2 linked regions of the Thiohalobacter thiocyanaticus genome follow. The protein of the gene in region 1 interacts with the protein of each later gene in a pairwise test. Links are inferred from orthologs where the notes say so. Each region holds a gene or a part of one and is shown on either strand. Other genes may lie near its edges. The genes, in order: CFK21_RS00900 and clpB.

The links.
Region 2: the proteins of CFK21_RS00900 (region 1) and clpB interact in binary tests that used the Escherichia coli proteins (3 or more experiments, as listed by UniProt). The link is inferred for Thiohalobacter thiocyanaticus from one-to-one orthologs.

Annotation. Positions count from the first base shown.
Region 1 is NZ_AP018052.1:191,059-198,503, reverse strand. What follows is about bases 4,475-7,445. They hold CFK21_RS00900 (sulfurtransferase TusA family protein), read left to right. Parts: upstream 4,475-5,828; coding sequence 5,829-6,062; downstream 6,063-7,445. Other genes in these bases: CFK21_RS00895 (cation diffusion facilitator family transporter), read left to right, coding at 6,274-7,445; CFK21_RS00905 (tRNA (5-methylaminomethyl-2-thiouridylate)-methyltransferase), read left to right, coding at 4,795-5,832; CFK21_RS00910 (hypothetical protein), read left to right, coding at 4,475-4,570. In the rest of the region: CFK21_RS00930 (D-glycero-alpha-D-manno-heptose-1,7-bisphosphate 7-phosphatase), read right to left, coding at 1-228; CFK21_RS00925 (MazG nucleotide pyrophosphohydrolase domain-containing protein), read right to left, coding at 237-572; glyS (glycine--tRNA ligase subunit beta), read right to left, coding at 748-2,820; glyQ (glycine--tRNA ligase subunit alpha), read right to left, coding at 2,817-3,749; more of CFK21_RS00910, read left to right, coding at 3,998-4,474. UniProt on the Escherichia coli protein: Involved in thiosulfate metabolism.
Region 2 is NZ_AP018052.1:2,781,078-2,788,701, reverse strand. The notes cover bases 2,526-5,675. They hold clpB (ATP-dependent chaperone ClpB), read left to right. Parts: upstream 2,526-2,874; coding sequence 2,875-5,475; downstream 5,476-5,675. Other genes in these bases: CFK21_RS12830 (DUF502 domain-containing protein), read right to left, coding at 2,526-2,626. In the rest of the region: CFK21_RS12845 (ZIP family metal transporter), read left to right, coding at 1-633; CFK21_RS12840 (glycine cleavage system protein R), read left to right, coding at 838-1,359; def (peptide deformylase), read left to right, coding at 1,385-1,894; more of CFK21_RS12830, read right to left, coding at 2,033-2,525; CFK21_RS12820 (alkaline phosphatase family protein), read left to right, coding at 5,871-7,034; CFK21_RS12815 (hypothetical protein), read left to right, coding at 7,182-7,400; CFK21_RS12810 (SDR family oxidoreductase), read right to left, coding at 7,495-7,624. UniProt on the Escherichia coli protein: Part of a stress-induced multi-chaperone system, it is involved in the recovery of the cell from heat-induced damage, in cooperation with DnaK, DnaJ and GrpE. Acts before DnaK, in the processing of protein aggregates.

The sequences.
Region 1 (7,445 bases):
GGCGTTGCTTGCGGCCTGGGACAGGCGGTTGTGCAGCCGGGTCAGCCGATCCAGCGCCGTGGCGGGGTCGCCGTCCCTGACGGGTGTCCCTGTGACCAGTACCCGCCGGTCGGCGCGGCTGAGGCGGGCAATGGCCTCCAGGCTGCCGGGGCGCGGATTCCACTGATCGGGCGCGGCGTCACGGCTGGTGTCACGAATGACGTCAAGGTCGACGATGACGGGCTGCATGCGGCTGCTCAGGTGTCACGGAACTCGGAGACGCGGATGCGGCCGTTCACCATGCGGGCATCGCGCTGCATGATTTTGTCCATCTTGTCCCAGAAGGCCTGTTTGAGATCGAAGTCCTCGGCAATCGCCGTGCCCATGATCAGGATCAGCAGGTCGGCGCACTCCTCGGCGAGCTTGCCTGTGTCCTTGCCCTTGGTCACGCAGGCGGCGATCTCGCCCAGTTCCTCGGCCATCAGGGCGATGCGGTAGGTCATGTCCTCGCCGCCGGTGTTCTTGAAGTCGTGCTTGTCATGAAAGGCCTGCACCGCGGCCAGCATGTCAGCGTAGGAATCCGGGTTGCTCATGGGACCTCCCGTGTAGGATGTGTGGAGCAAAGCGCAACCCATCGTTGAGCAGTTCATTCGATGGGTTACAGCGCATGGCGCTTCCACCCATCCTACACCACTGCACGAGCAGCAAAATATTCTGGTTTCTTAGCGCCTTTGCGCCTCTGCGTTGAGGTTTTGTTCTCAGTCTAGCCTACTGCAGCCGAGACAGGTCCGCCGCGCCCAGGAACAGTGCCTGCAGCCCCTGCAGCAGGGCCAGGCGGTTGTCGCGCAGGGCCGGGTCTTCGGCCATCACCATGACCTGATCGAAGAAGCTGTCGACCGGCTCGCGCAGGGCGGCCAGCAGGCACAGGGCCTCGGTGTATTGGCCGCCCTCGAACAGTGGCTCAACCTTCGGGCGCAGCTGCTCGACGGCCGAGTGCAGTGCCTGCTCGGCCGGTTCTTTCAGCAGCCCGGCATCGACCTGATCCGGCACCGTGGACTCAGCCTTGCGCAGGATGTTGCCGATACGCTTGTTGGCCGCGGCCAGGCTCTCGGCCTCGGGCAGCCGGGCGAATTCGCGCACCGCCTCGATGCGGCGATGGAAATCGAGCGGCCGGGTCGGGGTCTGTGCCCGCACCGCTTCGAAGATATGGATATCCAGGCCTGTTTCACTGTAGTAGGCGCGCAGCCGGTCGAGCATGAACTCGAATACCTCGGCGGTCACATGGCCGGCCTTGATCTCCGGTGCGAAACCGCCGGCACTTTCATCCAGCAGTGAGTGCAGGTCCAGGTCAAGTTCGCATTCGATCAGGATGCGCACGATGCCGAGTGCGGCCCGGCGCAGGGCGAAGGGATCCTTGTCGCCGGTGGGCGCCTGGCCGATGGCGAAAATGCCGACCAGGGTGTCCAGCCGGTCGGCGATGGCCAGTGCCTGGCCGATGGCGCTCTGCGGCAGCCGGTCGCCGGCAAAGCGCGGCATGTATTGCTCGTCCAGGGCCTGCGCGACTTCAGCGGACTCACCATCGTGCAGCGCATAGTAGCGGCCCATCACGCCCTGCAGTTCCGGAAACTCGAAGACCATCTGGGTGAGCAGGTCGCACTTGGCCAGCAGCGCGGCGCGTTCGGCCTGATCCGGATCGGCCTCGATGGCGGCGGCGATGGTGCGGCCCAGCCGTGCCACCCGCTGCGATTTGTCCAGCAGGGTACCGAGCTTATTCTGGAACACCATGCTGGCCAGTCGTTCCTGGCGGCTTGCCAGCGGCTGTCTGCGGTCCTGCGTCCAGAAGAAGGCGGCGTCGGTCAGGCGCGGGCGGATCACGCGTTCGTTGCCGGCGCGGACCTGATCCGGGTCGCGGCTCTCCAGGTTGGCGACGGTGACGAAATGCGGCAGCAGGCTGCCGTTGCCATCCACCACGGGAAAGTACTTCTGGTGATCCTGCATGGAGGAGATCAGCGCCTCGGCCGGGACCTCCAGGAACTCGGGATCGAAACCGCCGCTGATGGCCACCGGCCATTCCACCAGGGCAGTGACCTCGTCCAGCAGCTCGTCGTCGATCAGGGCCTCGCCCTGGAGCCGGCGCGCGGCCTCGATCACCTGGCCGCGGATGGCCTCGCGGCGGACGTCCATGTCGGCCAGCACATGGCCCTCGGTCTCGAGCAGCGGCATATAGGCGGCCGGCTCGGCGAGATACAGCGGTTCCGGGTGATGAAAGCGGTGGCCGTAGGTCTCGCGTCCGGTGGGCGTACCCAGAATCGTTGCATCGACCACCTCGTCGCCGAACAGCAGCACCACCCAGTGTACAGGCCGGACGAATTCATCGTCGCCATCGCCCCAGCGCATGCGTTTGGGGATGGGGAGCTGGCTCAGTGCCTGGGCGACGATATCGGGGATCAGATCGGCGGCGGGTCTGCCGGGCTCGAACTGCCGGTAGGCCAGCCAGGCGCCCTTGTCGGTCTCGAGGGTTTCGAGCTGCTCGACCGTCACGCCGCAGGAGCGGGCAAAGCCCTCGGCCGCCTTGGTGGGGCAGCCCTCGTCGTCGAAGGCCGCGGTGACGGCCGGGCCGCGCTTGAGCTGTTCACGGTCCTGCTGAGCGGTCTGCAGACCCTTCACCCAGACCGCCAGCCGGCGCGGGGCGGCATAGGCCACAGTGGCGGCATACTGCAGTTCGGCCTTGTCCAGCCCGGTCGTGATGCCCTGTTCGAAGGCATCACGCAGCCGGCGCAGGGCCTTCGGCGGGAGTTCCTCGGAGCCGATCTCGATCAGCAGGTCGCGGGTCTGGCTCATCCCTGGACCTCCTGCTTGAGCATCGGGAAGCCCAGTGCCTCGCGGCTGGCATAGTAGGCCTCGGCCACGGCCCGGGCCAGGGCGCGCACGCGCAGGATATAGCGCTGGCGCTCGGTGACCGAGATCGCGCTGCGGGCATCCAGCAGATTGAAGGTGTGCGAGGCCTTCAGTGCCTGCTCGTAGGCCGGCAGCGGCAGCCCGGCCTCGATCAGCTTCCGGCTCTCGCGCTCGCAGCTGTCGAACCAGGCGAACAGGGATTCAGTGTCGGCGTGCTCGAAGTTGTAGGTCGATTGCTCGACCTCGTTCTGGTGAAACACGTCGCGGTAGGTCACGGTGCCGGCCGGGGTGCGGGTCCAGACCAGGTCGAACACGCTCTCCACCCCCTGCAGGTACATGGCGATGCGCTCCAGGCCGTAGGTGATCTCGCCGGTGACCGGCTTGCAGTCCAGGCCGCCGACCTGCTGGAAATAGGTGAACTGGGTGACCTCCATGCCGTTGAGCCAGACCTCCCAGCCCAGGCCCCAGGCGCCCAGGGTGGGCGATTCCCAGTTGTCCTCGACGAAGCGGATGTCGTGCACCAGCGGATCCAGCCCCAGGTGCCTGAGCGATCCCAGGTACAGGTCCTGGATTTCCAGCGGCGAAGGCTTGAGCACCACCTGGAACTGATAATAGTGCTGCAGCCGGTTGGGGTTGTCGCCGTAGCGCCCGTCGGTGGGGCGGCGCGAGGGCTGCACATAGGCCGCGTGCCAGGGCTCGGGGCCGATGGAGCGCAGGAAGGTGGCCGGGTGGAAGGTGCCGGCGCCGACCTCCATGTCCAGCGGTTGCAGGATCACGCAGCCCTGCTCCGCCCAGTAGCTTTGCAGGGCCAGGATCAGGCCCTGGAAGGTGCCGACATCGAAACCGGACTGGGACGCAGTGGAGCTGGCCATCGCAAACATCTTGAAATTGCTGAAGGTAAAGGCCGGCAAGTATAGCCCGCCCGGGGCCGGGGGTGAAAGAGAAAATCCGGCACGGATCCGCGCCGACGGGGAGTTTCTGCCGGAATCGGGAATTGGGTATATTGAGTGTCAGGTGCCGCCGGGCAGGCCGTTCAGACCGAACCTGGCCCGGAATCTGCTAGTCAATAAACTGTAAAGGCCCCTGCGGCCCGGACCGATATATTGATTGGGAGGTGCCCATGAAGCTGGTCCTTCACCCCACGTCCACGGCGCAGTGGCAGGCGCTGGTCAACGAGGCCGAACAGGCCTGCGCGACCCACCTCGACCAGGAGTTGCAGAGCTACCTGGTGTTCCTGCTGATGCGGTTCACCTCGCGGCCGGAGCTGGCCGCCCGGGTGATCGCGCTCGATTTTCTCCACGGCATGTCATCCCGCGGCCGGCTGCAGGAGGAACAGCTGCGCGACGTGGGGGATCAGTGCCTGCTGTATTCCGGTTTCTATCCCGAACAGGCCCGCCGCCGGCTGGTGAACCATACCTATTTCGTCGACCTGGGCCGCAGCGCCTACGGCACCCTGGCCGAGCGCCTGCGCCATGCCACGGCCGAGGTCTATGCCCAGCTGGCCGAGGCCTTCGTGCACCTGCGCGATGTGCTGCAGACCATGCGCGAACTCGACCGCGAAGCTGTACTCGACCCCCTGCACAATGCCGAACTGTGGCAGCAGACCGGCAGCCGGCGGGCCTTCGCGCAGTATCGGCGCCAGACCGGCGTCATCCCGATCCCGCTGGACGAGGACACGGAAAAACCCCACTGAGCTGATGGCGGTAGCGTCAGGTATGACAGCTCGTCTCCGGCCCGGGCGGCGATAACGCAGAGCACGCAAAGGCACAGAGACGCAGGGTTTTCTTATTTTTTCATTCCTCTGAGCCTCTGCGCCTTTGCGTCCTCTGCATTGTTATCACCCAGGATTGGCCATTAACCCGCAGCTGCGGGTAAAATAGCCGGTCCGGCAAATTACCGATCCGCAATCGAAATCCCATGTCACAACGCAAGGCCGTCGCACTCATCTCCGGAGGGCTGGATTCACTCCTTGCCGCCCGCGTCATCATGGAGCAGGGCGTTCATGTGGAGGGGATCAATTTCTTCACCGGCTTCTGCGTGGAGGGGCACACCCACGCCATCCGCAATCAGGACCAGGCCAAACCGAAACGCAACAATGCGCTGTGGGTGGCCGAGCAGCTCGGCATCAAGCTGCACATCGTCGACATCATCGAGGAGTACAAGGATGTCGTCATCAATCCGAAACACGGCTACGGCGCCAATCTCAACCCCTGCCTGGACTGCAAGGTGTTCATGGTCGGCAAGGCGCGCGAGTGGATCGAGGCGCACGGGTTCGATTTCATCATCACCGGCGAAGTGATCGGCCAGCGGCCCAAGTCGCAGCGCGCCGATACCATGCCGGTGGTGGCGCATGAGTCAGGCGCCGAGGATCTGCTGCTGCGTCCGCTGTGCGCGAAGAACCTCCCCGAGACCCTGCCGGAGCGCGAGGGCTGGGTCGAGCGCGAGCGCTTGTATGATTTCAGCGGCCGCTCACGCAAGCCGCAGATGGCGCTGGCACAGCAGTTCGGCTTCGAGGACTATGCGCAGCCGGCCGGCGGCTGCTGCTTTCTCACCGACAGGCAGTATTCGACCAAGCTGGCCGATCTGTGGCAGGCGCGCGGCGAGCGTCGCTATGAACTCGATGACATCATGCTGCTCAAGGTCGGCCGGCATATCCGTCCGCGGTCCAATTTCAAGCTGATCATCGGTCGCGACGAGGGCGAGAACAACTTTCTCGAGGGTTACCGCAAGCAGTTCACCCATCTGCGCAGCACCAGTCACAAGGGCCCGCTGGTGCTGCTCGACGGCGAAGTCGACGATGCCGACCTGGAACTGGCCGCGCGCCTGCTGGGCCGCTTCAGTCAGGGGCGTGACGCGGCCGAGGTCGAGGTCGAGATCAACCGCAATGGCGAGAGCAGCACCCGCCGGGTCAGACCGCTGCCGCCGGACGAGATCCGTCAGGACTGGTACCTGTGAGCGAACATACGCTCGACGCCCGCAACATTCTCTGCCCACTGCCGGTGATCCGCACCCAGGATGCGATCGCCGAGCTCGACCCCGGCGATGTGCTGCACGTCAGCTGCACCGACCCCGGCGCGATCAACGACATCCCCACCTGGTGCCGCATCAACGGCCACGAGGTGGTCGGCATCGAGCAGGACGGCCGCGACATACGCATCAGCGTGAGGGTGGGTTCGACTGAGTGACTGGGCGGCTGCAACGCAGAAGTCGCAAAGACGCAGAGGCGCAAAGCGATTTATATGTAAATGACATTGCTTCCCTCGCCATGACGCGGCTGAAGAGTGCCCTTCCTTAATACATGTTCCTTTGCGTCTCTGCGTCTCTGCGTCCTTTGCGTTATCATCGCCGCACATAAGGTCAACCGGACACGGGCGCAATAAACGAGAGCACAACCCCATGCACGCCCATAGCCACAGCCATGTCCCCGCCACAGCGGGGAATACCGAGCGCTACCGCGAGATCCGCAAGGTCACGCTGATCGGTTCGGTGGTGGACTTCGCCCTGGGCGTGGCCAAGATCGTCGTCGGGCTGATCGCGCACTCACAGGCGCTGATCGCCGACGGCATCCATTCGCTGTCGGATCTGCTCACCGATTTCCTGGTCATCTTCGCCGCCAAGCATGCCCATCGCGAGGCCGATGCCTCTCACCCCTACGGCCACGGCCGCATCGAGACCCTGATGACGGTGGCGCTGGGCGTGACGCTGATCCTGGTGGCCGGCGGTATCGTCTGGGATGCCGGGCGGAGGCTGTTCCACCCCGACCTGCTGCTGCAGCCCGGCATGGGGGCCATGATCGTCGCCCTGCTCTCGGTGCTGTCCAAGGAGGCGATCTATCATTACACCATGCGGCTGGCGCGGCGGATCAAGTCCAATATGCTGCGCGCCAACGCCTGGCACAGCCGTTCGGATGCCATTTCCTCCATCGTGGTGATGGTGGGCATCGGCGGCACCATGGCCGGCCTGCCCTATCTCGATGCCATCGCTGCCGTGCTGGTGGGCCTGATGGTGGCGAAGATCGGCTGGGACCTGAGTTGGAGCAGCATGCGCGAGTTGATCGACACCGCCCTGGAGGAAGACGAGGTGCAGCAGATCCGTGACACCATCCGCGACGTCGGCGGTGTGCGCGAGTTGCACATGCTGCGCACCCGGCGCAGCGGCAGCGATGCCCTGGTCGATGTGCATGTCCAGGTCGATCCCAGGCTCAGCGTCTCCGAGGGCCACCAGATCGGCGAGCGGGTGCGCCAGACCCTGCTCAGGGACGTCGACGTGGTGGCGGATGTGACGGTGCACGTGGATCCGGAGGACGATTCCCGCGCCTCGCCCTGTGATCACCTGCCGCTGCGCAGCGAACTCCTCGGCCAGTTGCACAGAAACTGGGCCGGGCTCCCGGAAATGGAGCAGGTGCAGGAGATCAACCTGCACTACCTCAATGGCGAGGTGCACATCGACGTGGTACTGCCGCTGGAACTGGATCAGGGCCGCGATGCCGCCCGGGCCCTGGCCGAGCAGCTCAAACAACGTGCGACAACCGTGACCGATATCGGCCGGGTGCGGGTCCTGTTCGCCTG
Region 2 (7,624 bases), 2.6 Mb from region 1 along the record:
GCCCTGCTGCCGCATGCCCTGGCCTCGCCCGGGATCGACGATTACCACATCATCTCCGGCACTGTGCTGCTGGGCGTACTGGGCTTTTTCCTGCTGGAGAAACTGGTGCTGTGGCGCCACTGCCACGAGGCCCACTGCGAGGTCCATGCCGTCGACGAGCCCGAGGCGCACGACCACGGCCACAGCCCGGCCGCCGGCACCCTGATACTGGTCGGCGATGCCGTGCACAACCTGGTCGATGGCGTGTTGATCGGCGCGGCCTTCCTGACCGATATTCATCTGGGAATCGTGACCAGCCTGGCGGTGGCCGCCCACGAGATCCCGCAGGAGGTGGGTGATTTCGCCATCCTGCTCAACAACGGCTACAGCCGCCTGCGGGCCTTCGTCTTCAATATCATTTCCAGCCTGGCGACCCTGGTCGGCGGCGTGATCGCCTATGTCAGCCTCAAGCAGGCCGAGGCCGCACTGCCCTTTGTGCTGGCCATTGCCGCCTCCAGCTTCATCTATGTCGCCGTGGCCGACCTGATCCCGGGCCTGCACAAGCGGGTGCACGCTGCCGCCACCGCCCAGCAGGTGGTCCTGATCGCCGCCGGCGTGCTGGTCATCTACGCCGCCCACGCGACGTTGCATTGAGGAGAAAGAGCGCCACGGAATACACGGAAAACACGGACAATTGCTGGTTGCTTGCTGCAGCATCTGTAGGTCGGGTTAGCGAAGCGTAACCCGACGCAGTCCGCGGTTCGTGTGTCGGGTTATGCCCTGCGGGCTGATCCGACCTACGCATCATTGACTTCATATTTTCCGTGCTTTCCGTGGCCATTTTTTACGGAGAAACTTATGAGCGGATGGTTCATGGTGACGTTGGTCGGCGCGGACCGGGCCGGGATCGTGGCCAAGGTGGCCTCGGCCCTGTTCGAGGGCGGGGCCAACCTCGGCGAGGCCTCGATGATGCGCCTGGGCGGCAACTTCACCATCATGCTGATGGTGAGGTTCGGCGGCAGTGTGAAGCAGCTGCAGTCGCTGCTGGACAACGAGGCCGAATCACTCGGTCTGCGTCTGCATGTGGACCGGATCGAGGGCGGTCTGCATCGGCACCATATTCCGGATGTGCGGGTGACCGTCTACGGCGCCGACCGCGCCGGGATCGTTGCCCAGGTCACTTCGGCCCTGGCCGAGGCGGGCCTGGATATCACCGATCTGCAGTCCGACGTCGGCGGCAGCGAGACCGAACCGCTCTATGTCATGACCATCGAGGGTCGGGCCCGCGAGGGCATCGAGGCGCTGCGCTCGGCGCTGGAGATCGTGCATCGCGAGGGCATGGACGTGGACATCGAGCCGATCGAGACGCTGATCGGGTGAGGCAGCGTTTACCCGGAACCCAAGCATGGCTGTTTTTGACATCCTGACCTATCCCGACGAGCGCCTGAAGCAGGTCTCCGAACCGGTGGCCGCGTTCGATCAGTCGCTGCGTGACTTCATCGCCGATCTGGAACAGACCCGCCGCACCGGTCCCGGGGCGGTGGGCATCGCCGCGCCGCAGGTGGGACAGTTCATCCGGGTGGTGATCGTGGATGTGTCGCAGATGAAAAAGCCGGTGCCGAATCACGGCTACCTGGTGCTGGTCAATCCCGAAATCACCGAGTGGGAGGGCTATGCCCTGGGGCGGGAAGGCTGCCTGTCGGTGCCGGACTACACCGGCAACGTGATCCGGGCCGAACGCGTCCACCTGGAGGCGTGCGATCCCGACGGCAATCCGCTGACCTTCGACATGGAGGGGTTCGAGGCACGCGCCGTGCAGCACGAGATGGACCACCTGGACGGGCTGCTGTTCCTCGACCGGCTGGTCAGCCGGCGCAACGACCTGTTCCGGCGCAAGGTGTACAAAAAATCCTGAGAGCGCCACGGAATACACGGAAAATTGCGTGTAGACAATGCCGGCCTGTTGCCCGGCGCGCAGCGTCGGGGCAACATATTGATATTCTCATGTCCGTGTTTTCCGTGTTTTCCGTGTATTCCGTGGCGCTCTTGAACTTCATTTCTCCCCACCCTTCACCCCCGCGGTGATGACGAACCGCAGCGCATCCTCCATCGGCATGTCCACCGGCTCCAGCCGGTCGCGGTTGATCAGCAGCGTGTAGCCACCGAGCTGGTAGCTCATGGGCAGGTAGACCAGCACCCGCTGGCTGTCGCCGCCCTCCGCGTTGTTTGCCAGCTTCGGATCCGGGTCCGTGACCAGGCCGATCACTTCGGTATCATCCCAGAGCCTGACCTTCACCGGTCGCCCGGTGTCCTGACGGTCCTGCATATGGGCAACGAAATCGGTGAAGTCGCTGATGGTGGAGTAGAGCGTCTTGATGATGGGAATTCGGCGGAACACGGCGTCGTTGAGCCGCAGCAGCAGCTTCATCAGCGGCAGCCGCACCACCAGGCCGATGATCGTGATGACGATCAGGGCCAGCACCAGTCCGGTGCCCGGCCAGTACCAGCCCTCCGGCAGCAGCAGCCGTACTGCCCGCCCCATGATGCGTTCCGCGCCCATGGCGAGCAGCCAGGCCAGGTAGAGGGTCAGGGTCACCGGCAGCACGGTCGCCAGGCCCTGCAGGAATGCCTTGCCGATCTGATTCATAAGCCGTTCCTCCGCTTGCCGGCGATGCCCGGTCGAGCCGCCCGTGGGGCCGATCATACCCATCCCGCCGCCCGCGAGACAGCCGCCGGGGTCACGTTCTGCTGAGTTGAATCAATGCGTTTCCGCCGCTATCTGCTATATCTGACAGAAAACAGGCCGCCGGGAGCCGCCAGCATGGCTTGAAATGTTCCCGTTGCCGCCCCATCTGTAGGGTAATCAGAAATCAGGCGAGTGGAGAGACGAAAATCATGCGGATGGACAAGCTGACCAGCAAGTTCCAGATGGCGCTGGCCGACGCCCAGAGCCTGGCCGTGGGCCAGGATCACCAGTTCATCGAACCGGTGCATGTGCTGATCGCGCTGCTGGACCAGGAGGGCGGTTCGGTCCGCCACCTGCTGACCCAGGCCGACGTCAATGTCAACCTGCTGCGCTCGCAGCTGGGCGAGGCACTGGAGAAACTGCCCCGGGTCGAGGGCAGCGCCGGCGAGGTGCACATCTCCAACGATCTGGGCCGGCTGCTCAATATCACCGACAAACTGGCCCAGCAGCGCAAGGATCAGTACATCTCCAGCGAGCTGTTCGTGCTGGCCGCGGTCGAGGACAAGGGCGCGGTCGGCGAACTGCTGCGCAAGGCCGGTGCCAGTAAGGGACTGCTCGAGCAGGCCGTCGACAACATGCGCGGTGGCGCCAGGGTCGACGACCCGAATGCCGAGGACCAGCGCCAGGCGCTGGAGAAATACACCATCGACATGACCGAGCGGGCCGAGCAGGGCAAGCTGGATCCGGTCATCGGCCGCGACGACGAGATCCGCCGCACCATCCAGGTGCTGCAGCGCCGCACCAAGAACAACCCGGTGCTGATCGGCGAGCCCGGCGTGGGCAAGACCGCCATTGTCGAGGGCCTGGCCCAGCGCATCGTCAATGGCGAGGTGCCGGACGGCATCAAGGGCAAACGCCTGCTGTCCCTGGACATGGGCGCGCTGATCGCCGGGGCCAAGTTCCGCGGCGAGTTCGAGGAACGCCTCAAGGGCGTGCTCAACGACCTGGCCAAGCAGGAAGGCCAGGTCATCCTGTTCATCGATGAGCTGCACACCATGGTCGGCGCCGGCAAGGCCGAGGGCGCGATGGACGCCGGCAATATGCTCAAGCCCGCGCTGGCTCGCGGCGAGCTGCACTGCGTGGGTGCGACCACCCTGGATGAATACCGCAAGTACATCGAAAAGGACGCCGCCCTGGAACGTCGGTTCCAGAAAGTGCTGGTCGATGAACCCAGCGAAGAGGACACCATCGCCATCCTGCGCGGGCTGAAGGAGAAGTACGAGGTCCACCACGGGGTGGAGATCACCGATCCGGCCATCGTCGCCGCGGCCACCCTGTCGCACCGCTACATCACCGATCGCCAGCTGCCCGACAAGGCCATCGACCTGGTCGACGAGGCCGCCTCGCGCATCCGCATGGAGATCGACTCCAAACCCGAGGAGATGGATCGTCTGGAGCGGCGCATGATCCAGCTCAAGATCGAGCGCGAGGCGCTGAAGAAGGAAAGCGACGAGGCGTCCAGGAAGCGCCTGACCACGCTGGAGGAGGAGTTGGTTCGGCTGGAGCGCGAGTTCTCCGACCTGGAGGAGATCTGGAAGGCCGAGAAGGCCTCGGTCCAGGGCACCCATCATGTCAAGGAGGAACTGGAGCGCGCCCGCAAGGAACTGGAGACCGCCCAGCGTGCCGGGGATCTCACCCGCGCCGGCGAACTGCAGTACGGCAGGATCCCGGAGCTGCAGAAGCAGCTGGACCTGGCCACTCAGGCCGAGATGCAGGAGATGAAACTGCTGCGCAACCGCGTCACCGACGAGGAGATCGCCGAGGTGGTCTCCAAGTGGACCGGCATCCCGGTGTCCAAGATGCTGGAGGGCGAGCGCGAGAAGCTGCTGCGTATGGAGGAAGCCATCCGCGACCGCGTGGTGGGCCAGGACGAGGCGGTCAAGGCCGTCTCCGACGCCATCCGCCGCTCGCGCGCCGGCCTGTCGGATCCCAACCGGCCCAACGGCTCGTTCCTGTTCCTGGGTCCGACCGGTGTCGGCAAGACCGAGTTGACCAAGGCACTGGCCAATTTTCTGTTCGACACCGAAGAGGCCATGGTGCGCATCGACATGTCCGAGTTCATGGAGAAGCATTCGGTCGCGCGCCTGATCGGCGCCCCGCCCGGCTATGTCGGCTACGAGGAGGGCGGCTACCTGACCGAGGCGGTGCGCCGCAAGCCCTACTCGGTGATCCTGCTCGACGAGGTCGAGAAGGCGCATCCGGACGTGTTCAACGTGCTGCTGCAGGTGCTGGACGACGGGCGCCTGACCGACGGCCAGGGCCGGACCGTGGATTTCCGCAACACCGTGATCGTGATGACCTCCAACCTGGGCTCCGAGCAGATCCAGCAGCTGTCCGGCGAGGAGAACTACGACCGGATGAAGTCCGCCGTGATGGAGGTCGTGGGCGGCTACTTCCGGCCCGAGTTCATCAACCGCGTCGACGAGGTGGTGGTGTTCCATCCGCTGGGGCGCGAGCAGATCCGCGAGATCGCCAACATCCAGATCGATTACCTGCGCGCGCGCCTGGCCGACCGCGACATGGAGCTTGCGCTCAGCGATGCCGCGCTGGACAAGCTGGGCGAGGCCGGTTTCGATCCGGTCTACGGCGCCCGGCCGCTCAAGCGCGCCATCCAGCATCAGCTGGAGAACCCGCTGGCCCAGCATATCCTGGCCGGCGAGTTCGGTCCCGGGACCCGTATCGAGGTCGATGTGCGCGACGGCGAACTGGACTTCCACAAGACCGACAAGCAGGCCGCTTCGGCGGCCTGATGGCCGGATGTGTGCGGCATAGGTGAAAACTGCTTATGCGGCGGCGGACCCGACGCGCATTTGCGTCATTGCCGTAGGATGGGTGAAGCAAAGCGGAACCCATCATTGCCTGAGAAGCGATGGGTTACGCTGCGCTTCACCCATCCTACGGCGTCGGATTGTTTCAATAGATTTACCTGTCCGGACTTGATTTAGATCAGCGCAGGGTCTATCTAATATCTATACAGTTTGAACCTGGAAATGGTTGGAACTGTGAGACTCCTCCACCTGATACTGGTGACATTACCTCGCCAAGTCAGGCGTGCCCCGTGTCCCCCGCGGGGCTTTTTTTGTCTTGAGTGAGGAGTGAGGGGGGTGTCTTGAACCCGTTGCTGTCCCCGGCGTAAGGTGCCGGTATGATCAAGCCGGACTATCATGGCGGCAGCCTGGTGAACCTGATGCAGAGCCTGCGCGCCGCGCTGGGGACGGGCGGGTCGGATGCATGCCTGCCGCTGACCGGGCTGGACCTGAAGGAACTGGCGGCGGCCCGTCACATCCTGCTGGTCGTCATCGATGGCCTGGGCGAGAACGTACTGCGGCAGTTCCCCGATTCCAGCCTGGCCCGGGCCTCGCGCCGTATTCTGACCTCGGTGTTTCCCACCACTACCGCCAGCGCCATCACCAGCCTGCTCACCGGCCGGCCGCCGCGTCAGCATGCTGTGACCGGCTGGTTCCAGTGGCTGCGCGAGGCCGGGGTCGTCGCGACCATTCTGCCCTTCGTAACCCGGGCCGGCGGCGTGGATCTGCGCAAGCTGGGACTGTCGGTGCCGCAGGTGATCGACACCCGTCCCTTCCTGGCCGATGTCGAGCGGACCTGCCGTGCCTGGCTGCCCGAGGCCATTGTCAATTCCCCCTACAGTACCACCCTGACCGCGCCGGCCGTCCGCACCGGCTATGCCTCGCTGGAACGACTGGGCGAAGGCCTGGTGCAGCAGCTGCGCCTGCAGCCGGAACCGAGCCTGACCTGGATCTACTGGCCGGAACTCGACAGCTGCATTCATCATGAGGGCGTGGCCAGTCCCGCGACGGCGGTGCTGTTCGAGGCGCTTGATGAGTGGTGGGTCGGGTTGACGCGGGAGTTGGCCGGCACCGATAGCCTGGTGCTGTTGACCGCGGATCATGGCCACATCGATACGGCTGCGGATCGTCATGTGCGCCTGGAGCAGCATCCCGAACTGCGCGACTGCCTGACCCTGCCGTTGTGCGGTGAGCCGCGTGCGGCCAGTTGTTATGTGCGCCCGCGTGCCCGGCAGCGTTTCGAGGACTATGTCACCACCCAACTGGCCGGGTATTGCACCCTGCTGCCGGCCGCCGATCTGGTGGCGCAGGGCTGGCTGGGGCCGGGCGAGTCGCATCCGGAGCTCGACAGCCGCCTGGGCGATTATGTGCTGCTGATGAAGGACAACTATGTCATCAAGGATACCCTGGGCGATGAAAGGCCTTTCAGCTTCGCCGGTGTGCACAGCGGTGCGAGTCGGGAGGAGATGGAGGTTCCGCTGATCGTTCAGCCGTGCGGGTGATGTGGACAGCGGCCCTGATCCGGGTCGGTCCTTATCAATGAAATCATTGTGTTATACAGTCCTGCGGCAGCAATCCCAGCCGCCGTTAAAGCCTGCGGCCGGCCGGCCGTTAAACTCGGTAGACCCGCAGACCGCAGAGTAATCGCAATGGATATCAATGGCAGTGGCAGCAGCGTGATCGAATCCGTCATGCGCACGGCGGCTCCCGACACGGCCAGTGCCGTGAAGACGCTGAACAAGGCCGGCGAACTCCAGGCGCAGAGTGCCCGACAGCCGGTCGAGTCCGCACCGGAACCCGTCGCCCCGGAGCGCCCGGCCCCGGATCCCGAGGCCCGGGTCGGTCGCAATCTCGACGTCAGGGCCTGACCGTAGGATGGGTGGAGCGAAGCGCAACCCATCTTTTCCCGAGTGATTGAGGGGTTGCAGCGTCAGCGCCTGCCCCCATCCTGCATTTCCGTATTCATTCAATCCTTGCCAGCACCCGGTCCAGCATCCGGGTCGACAGCAGCCGTTTCAGATACCCGAACAGATATGTCGGCACGGTCACGTAATAACGCGGCCGCGGGCGTGGCTGTTCCAGAGCCAGGACC